Regions from separate parts of the Thiorhodococcus fuscus genome, predicted to be linked through region 3. Evidence: predicted binding sites of a transcription regulator. Region 3 holds the regulator's gene; each other region holds the start of a gene.
The links. Region 3 encodes FliA, which starts transcription of late flagellar genes. Its sites were predicted from a motif close to GCTAAAGTTNNNNNNNNNNCNGCCGATA; they were not measured.

Region 1: the regulator FliA is predicted to act here: its motif matches at 1,124-1,151, upstream of ACFSJC_RS05990 (flagellin N-terminal helical domain-containing protein).
Region 2: the regulator FliA is predicted to act here: its motif matches at 1,024-1,051, upstream of ACFSJC_RS17110 (YjfB family protein).

What each region holds. Positions count from the first base shown of each region.
Region 1 covers NZ_JBHUHX010000012.1:756-2,955, forward strand. The annotation lists one part of gene ACFSJC_RS05985 (IS3 family transposase) at 1-428, opposite strand, end outside; one part of gene ACFSJC_RS05985 (IS3 family transposase) at 428-710, opposite strand; gene ACFSJC_RS05990 (flagellin N-terminal helical domain-containing protein) at 1,236-2,200, shown strand, end outside.
Region 2 covers NZ_JBHUHX010000052.1:45,646-47,845, forward strand. The annotation lists gene katG (catalase/peroxidase HPI) at 1-905, shown strand, start outside; gene ACFSJC_RS17110 (YjfB family protein) at 1,094-1,309, shown strand; gene ACFSJC_RS17115 (hypothetical protein) at 1,448-1,723, opposite strand; gene ACFSJC_RS17120 (DnaJ C-terminal domain-containing protein) at 2,079-2,200, shown strand, end outside.
Region 3 covers NZ_JBHUHX010000039.1:83,520-85,719, forward strand. The annotation lists gene ACFSJC_RS13995 (MinD/ParA family protein) at 1-730, shown strand, start outside; gene ACFSJC_RS14000 (RNA polymerase sigma factor FliA) at 727-1,473, shown strand; gene cheY (chemotaxis response regulator CheY) at 1,520-1,897, shown strand; gene ACFSJC_RS14010 (protein phosphatase CheZ) at 2,048-2,200, shown strand, end outside.

The DNA.
Region 1 (2,200 bases), on a different contig from region 3:
GTACGCAAAGCCATGCGCCAGGCGGACATAGGTGATGTCGGTGCTCCACACCTGGTTCGGGCGCGTGACCTCGACCCCGCGCAGCAAGTAGGGATAGACCGGGTGCTCAGGGTGCCCTTGGCTGGTGTTCGGTCCCGGCGCCATGCCCGCCAAGCCCAGAATCCCCATCAATCGCTGCACACGCTTGCGGTTGACCGCATGGCCTTGTGCCTTCAGAAAGACCACCATGCGCCGGCTGCCGTAGAACGGGTGACGGGTGTACTCCGCGTCAATCAACCCCAAGAGCAGCCGGTCGAACGCGCTGACGACCTCCTCGGTTGAGCGGGTATAGACCCCGGAGCGCGCGACCCCGGCCAAGGCACATTGGCGGATCACCGCCACCTCACCCGCACGCTCGATCCAGCCGCGACGGGTGCTCACAGGCTCAACCCGGACTTTTTTTTCAACCAGTCCAGTTCCATCTTCAGGCGCCCGATCTCGCTGTAGAGGCGTTCCGGCGCACTCTGATCATCCGCAGCCTTGCGCCCACGTTTGGTCTCGAACAGCGTGCCGGCGTGCTCCAGAATCTCCTTCTTCCATTGCCCGACTTGCACCGGGTGCACACCGTGCTCCTGGCCAATCTCGTTGACGGTTTTCACCCCACGGATGGCCTCCAAGGCCACTTTGGCTTTGAACGCGGCGGCGTAGGTCTTGCGCTTTGATTCACCCATTTTGATCAACCCTTTCGTGCCGGCCTGACAACTTAAATGACTGTCCGATTTTCAGGGTCCACTTTAGGGTCCACTTTAGGCAAGGGCCGGGTTCGCACTCCAAAACTGAAAGAGGTCTATCTTTAGCCGACACGGACAGGGCGTGCTGATCGCGTCTGATCATGTTTTTGGCTGTGTTAGGGGTTTGTGTCAATTATTTGACGCGGCGAGGTGGCGCGGAACGTGCCAAGCTTGTTTTGGCCGGCGTGATTGAGCGGTGGAAAGGCTCGGGGGATTGACGCGATTGTTGCTGCCTTGATCCGATGCCCCTGAGATGTGACATTTGTCACGGTTCCTCGGATCAGGATCCCGTTTCACTGTAGCAATCATTTCTGAGGCCGATAGCCATGGTTGAGGGTGGCACTTGATGGCGCTTTAAAGGTTTCGGTCGAGCGGCCGATACTTCAAATGAGCCCACAGCTAACGATTTCGCTTAGCGCTGGCCTCAAGCGGTCCGCAGCTTAGATCACGAACGGGAGAAATGTCATGTCATTGGTTATCAACACTAACGTTGCGTCGCTAAACGCCCAGCGCAACATCGACAAATCAAAGGCTTCGCTCAGTCAATCGATGGAGCGCTTGAGTAGCGGCATGCGGATCAACTCCGCAAAGGACGACGCCGCCGGATCGGCGATCGTCAGCCGTTTGACGTCGCAGATCAAGGGCCTTGATCAGGCCGTACGCAACGCCAATGATGGCATCTCGCTGGTGCAGACCGCCGAGGGTGCTTTGAGCGAGTCCTCCAACATCCTGCAGCGCATGCGCGAACTGGCCGTGCAGTCTGCCAACGGTACCTACACCACCGGCAACCGCTCCACCCTGAACGCTGAAACCCAGCAGCTTGTCGAGGAACTTAACCGCATTTCCACCAGCACGAACTTCAATGGTTTGAATCTGCTGGACGGCTCTTCGCAAGAAGTGAAGTTGCAAATTGGTTCCGACGCGAACCAGACGATCGGCGTCAGTATCGGGAAGATGGACGCATCTTCGTTGGGGATTTCCGATACGGCGGGTGTTAGCTCCATCAGCCGTACGGGGACGGCCGTCGCTGCCGGAACGACAACGGCTCAGGTCAACGCGGCCATCTCTTCCGCCATCGGTGCCACCACAGGTGGTACCACCCCGACTGGTGCGCTGGGTACCGGCGACCTCATCATCAATGGCATCTCGATCGAAGGCGCGGTCGCTGCTGCCGACAACAAGTCGTCTGGTGGCAATGTGGCCAGCGCTATCGCGACGGCGGCGGCCATCAACGATAAGAGCGATCAGACCGGTGTGACGGCAGTGGTGGGCGAGACCCGGCTCGGTGGTTCGGCGATGGGGACTGCTGCTGTCACGGCGGTAACCGGCTCCATCACATTGAATGACGTCAAAATCAATCTCTCGATCGGAGCCGTTTCGAGCACCTCGTCCCAAGCCGACAACGTGTCCAACCGCGCCAACATTATCAA
Region 2 (2,200 bases), on a different contig from region 3:
ACATCGGCCCCGACGTTCCTCGGGAAGATCTGATCTGGCAGGATCCGGTGCCCGCCGGCCGCACGGATTACGACGTCGAGGCACTGAAGGCCAAGATCGCCGCCAGCGGCTTGAGCATCGGCGAGCTCGTCGCGACCGCCTGGGACAGCGCCCGCTCCTTCCGTGGCTCGGACATGCGCGGCGGCGCCAATGGGGCGCGTATCCGCCTCGCCCCGCAGAAGGACTGGGCGGGCAACGAGCCCGAACGTCTCGCCAAAGTCTTAGGCGTCCTGGAGGACATCGCGGCCGAGTCGGGCGCCAGCGTCGCCGATGTCATCGTCCTCGCCGGCAACGTCGGGATAGAGCAGGCGGCCAAGGCGGCGGGTTTCGAGATCAGCGTGCCCTTCGCTACCGGTCGCGGCGATGCCACGGCAGAGATGACGGATGCCGAGTCCTTCGAGCCGCTGGAGCCCATCCATGACGGCTACCGCAACTGGCTCAAGGAGGACTACGCGGTCAGCGCCGAGGAGCTGATGCTCGACCGCACCCAGCTCATGGGCCTGACCGCCCCCGAGATGACGGTACTCGTCGGCGGCCTGCGCGTCCTGGGCACCAATCAGGGCGGCACCAAGCACGGTGTCTTCACCGAGCGTGAAGGTGTGCTGACGAACGACTTCTTCGTCAACTTGACCGATATGGCCTATAGCTGGAACCCGGCGGGCGAAAACCTGTACGAGATCCGCGACCGCAAGACGGATCGGGTCAAATGGACGGCGACCCGGGTCGATCTCGTCTTCGGCTCCAACGCGATCCTGCGCGCCTATGCCGAGGTCTATGCCCAGGACGACAACCGAGAGAAGTTCGTTCGCGACTTCGTCGCCGCCTGGACCAAGGTCATGAACGCCGACCGCTTCGATCTGGACTGAGTCTCGGTGCGCGGCGATTCGGGCCAGGGACCCGGCCCGACCAACACCCATCCGCACCCGACCGCCCCGAACTGTGAGGCGGTCGGCAATCGAAACCAGGGACGACGCTATACTCGGGAGTCAAGAATACGGCACGCCAGCCGATAAGACAGATACCCTCCACTGATATCTCATAGGAGAATCGCATCATGGATATCTCTTCATTCAGCGGCTCGACAACGGCGATCGCCCAACTGAGCACCACCATGAGCAACGGGAAACTCGCCGATGACGTCGGCGTCGCCGTGCTCAAGAAATCCATGGATATTCAGGAACAGGCCGCGATGCAGCTGGTCGAATCCATCCCGGACGTCAGCGCGGGCCTGGCGGATGGCGTTGGCGGCAACATCAACGTAACGGCCTGATCGCACCGCTCGCTCGCAATGCATCGGCTCGCCGACAGCGGCGCGCTATCACCTGCGTAACGTGCGGCCAATGGCCGCCTTCACGCGCGAAGACACCCGAAGCCCCATCAGTCGGTCAGGTTCCGAGCGGCGCGCCCGTCACTCGACGCTCTTGACCTCGGTCCGCCCCACCACGCCAGGCATGGGCTTGGTCGTCGCGGTCATACCCGGACGATCGTGCCATGCCTTGGTCGTGATGGAGAAGGATCCCCCGCCTTGCGGGACCGGGGTGCCGATATCGGTGCAATCCCGCTCGGTGTAGATGATGCGCCCGTCCGGCTGAAGACATTTCCGCGCGAAATTCCCCGGCCACTGTTCCGCCCAGGCGGAACCCGTCACCAGGATCGCAAGCGCTGCGATGGTGGCAATCCTCATGCATCTGCCCTCGATGCTGTTCGATAGGTGATCGCCAGCATAAACCGAGCGCCGCCCGGTAAATACCCTCACAGTCCCCCGAGGAACGATTCGCGCGTGTCGATTGTCGATCCGAAACGAAATCCAGGTCGCGATCGATCGGCGAGGACGCAGGGCGCCAGAGCGCCTACCCCACTGAAAGGCACGTACAGCAAGCGACGAATCCCCTGTCACTCTTGTGGAGTAGCCCCTCGCACCACCATTTCGCGACACAATGAGGCCCGGGTGTCGGACAGCCTTGTGCGACAGCCCGAGCTGCGGTCACCTCGACCAGAACGCGGCGGCCGCGACGATCAACGCAACGACTCGAACTCAAATGGAATTCAAAGACTATTACGCCATCATGGGGGTCGCGCGCGATGCCACGCAGGACGAGATCAAGCGTGCCTATCGCAAGCTCGCCCGAAAATATCATCCGGACGTCAGCAAGGAGGCGGA
Region 3 (2,200 bases):
TCTGGCGCGAATGGGGCGTCACGTGATGCTGTTCGATGCCGATCTTGGTTTGGCCAACGCTGATCTTCTTTTGGGATTGCGGCCTACGAAAACGCTGCACGATCTGGTGGCCGGTCGGGCCGACTCGCTGGAAGAGATTCTCGTGGAAGGACCTCACGGCTTGATGTTGGTGCCTTCGGCCTCCGGTATCGGCTCCATGGCCAATTTGACGCCTGCCGAGCATGCCGGGTTGATTCGTGCCTTCAGCAGCTATCAGAATCCGCTTGATGTGCTGATTGTGGATACGGCTGCCGGTGTGCAGGATTCGGTGACCAGTTTCTGTCGGGCGGTTCAGCATGTCTTCGTGGTCGTGTGTGATGAGCCGGCTTCCTTGACGGATGCCTATGCACTGATCAAAGTGCTGCACCAAGAACACGGTTTGAGGCGTTTTCGGGTGATTTGCAATATGCTGCGCTCGCCCGAATCTGGACGTAAACTGATGCACAAGCTCACAGCGGTGTGTCATCAGTATCTGCCTGATGTGGTTTTGGAGGCCGCGATCAGTATCCCGATGGATGACAGTCTGCGTCGAGCGGTTGTCAAGCGGGAGCCGGTTGTGAGCCTGTTTCCCGGCAGTCCATCGGGTCGAGCCTTCATTGAACTCGCCCGACAGATGGACCGTTGGACGGCTGCCGAGACCGATATAGGCGGAATCGGCTTTTTCGTTGAACGGATGTTGCAAAGTGCCTGATGGCCCTCAATCGCTTGCGATCAGGATATCCAGATGTCGCCAATCAGTCGGAGCAGCTGGTTGCGGCTAATATCGATCTCGTGCGACGTATCGCCCATCATCTCGTAGCGCGTTTGCCGGCCTCGGTTCAGGTCGAGGATCTGGTTCAGTCGGGCATGGTGGGTCTGATCGAGGCGGCACGCCAGTTTCAGTCCGGGCAGGGAGCCGCCTTTGCGACCTATGCGGGGATTCGCATTCGCGGCGCCATGATCGACGAGCTGCGTCGCGCCGACTGGACGCCACGCTCCGTGCACCGCAATACGCGGCGCATCTCGGAAGCGATCCGACAGGTCGAGGGTCGAGAAGGCCGTGCGGCGCATGACCGCGAAATCGCGCAGGCACTGGATACCTCGCTCGACGAGTATCATATGATGCTCCAAGATTCGGCCAGCTCGCAGATCCTGGGACTGGAGGATCTATTCGGCGAGGATGCCGATCCGGATAGGATGTTGCCTGGGGGAGAGGCCGCTCCGCTTGAGCACCTGGAACGTGAGCAGTTCCGCGATGCCGTGGCTCAGGCTCTGGCGGGTTTGCCGGACAAAGAGCGTCTAGTGCTTGCGCTCTATTACGATGAAGAATTGAACTTAAGAGAGATCGGTGGCGTCATGGGCATCACCGAATCGCGTGTGAGCCAGATTCGCAGCCAGGCCTTGCACCGGCTGCGCGTCCGTTTGCAGGAATGGATCCACGAGGCTGGCTCGTGAATGTCAACCCGACCAATGCCATTGGGAGCTTTGTGTGGACAAAGGCATGAAAATCCTCGTCGTGGACGATTTTTCCACGATGAGACGCATTATCAAAAATCTGCTTCGTGAACTGGGGTTCAATAACACCACTGAGGCGGATGACGGGAGTACCGCGCTTCCGATGTTGAAGGGCGGCAACTTCGATTTCCTCGTGACCGACTGGAATATGCCGAACATGGAAGGTATTGAGTTGCTTCGCGCGGTACGTGCGGATCCCGAGCTCAAATCGCTTCCAGTGCTCATGGTTACGGCCGAGGCCAAGCGCGATCAGATTGTTGAGGCCGCCCAGGCAGGCGTCAACGGGTATATCGTCAAGCCCTTCACGGCCGAGACCCTCAAGGAGAAGATCGACAAGATCTTCGAGCGTATTGAGGCGGGGTGATCCAGCGGGTGTCCGCGCGGATTGCCTCCATGGCGCCTAGTCGGTTCGTGGAGTGCGGATGTTCATCATCGACACGACGTTGCGGCATCCGAATTTCTGGTCAAGCTTGACCAAAGGTCACTATGTACAGAGTTCGCCCGGGAACGATAGATGGACACTGACGACACGAGCACCAAGGCACAGCTGGATCTCGCGCGCCAACTGGTAGCGCATCTGGAAGCGGGTGAGGGAGATCAGGCAACCGCAGTCATTCGGCAACTGCGCATTCCCCACGAGCGTGAGCTGTTCGACGAGCTCGGCAAA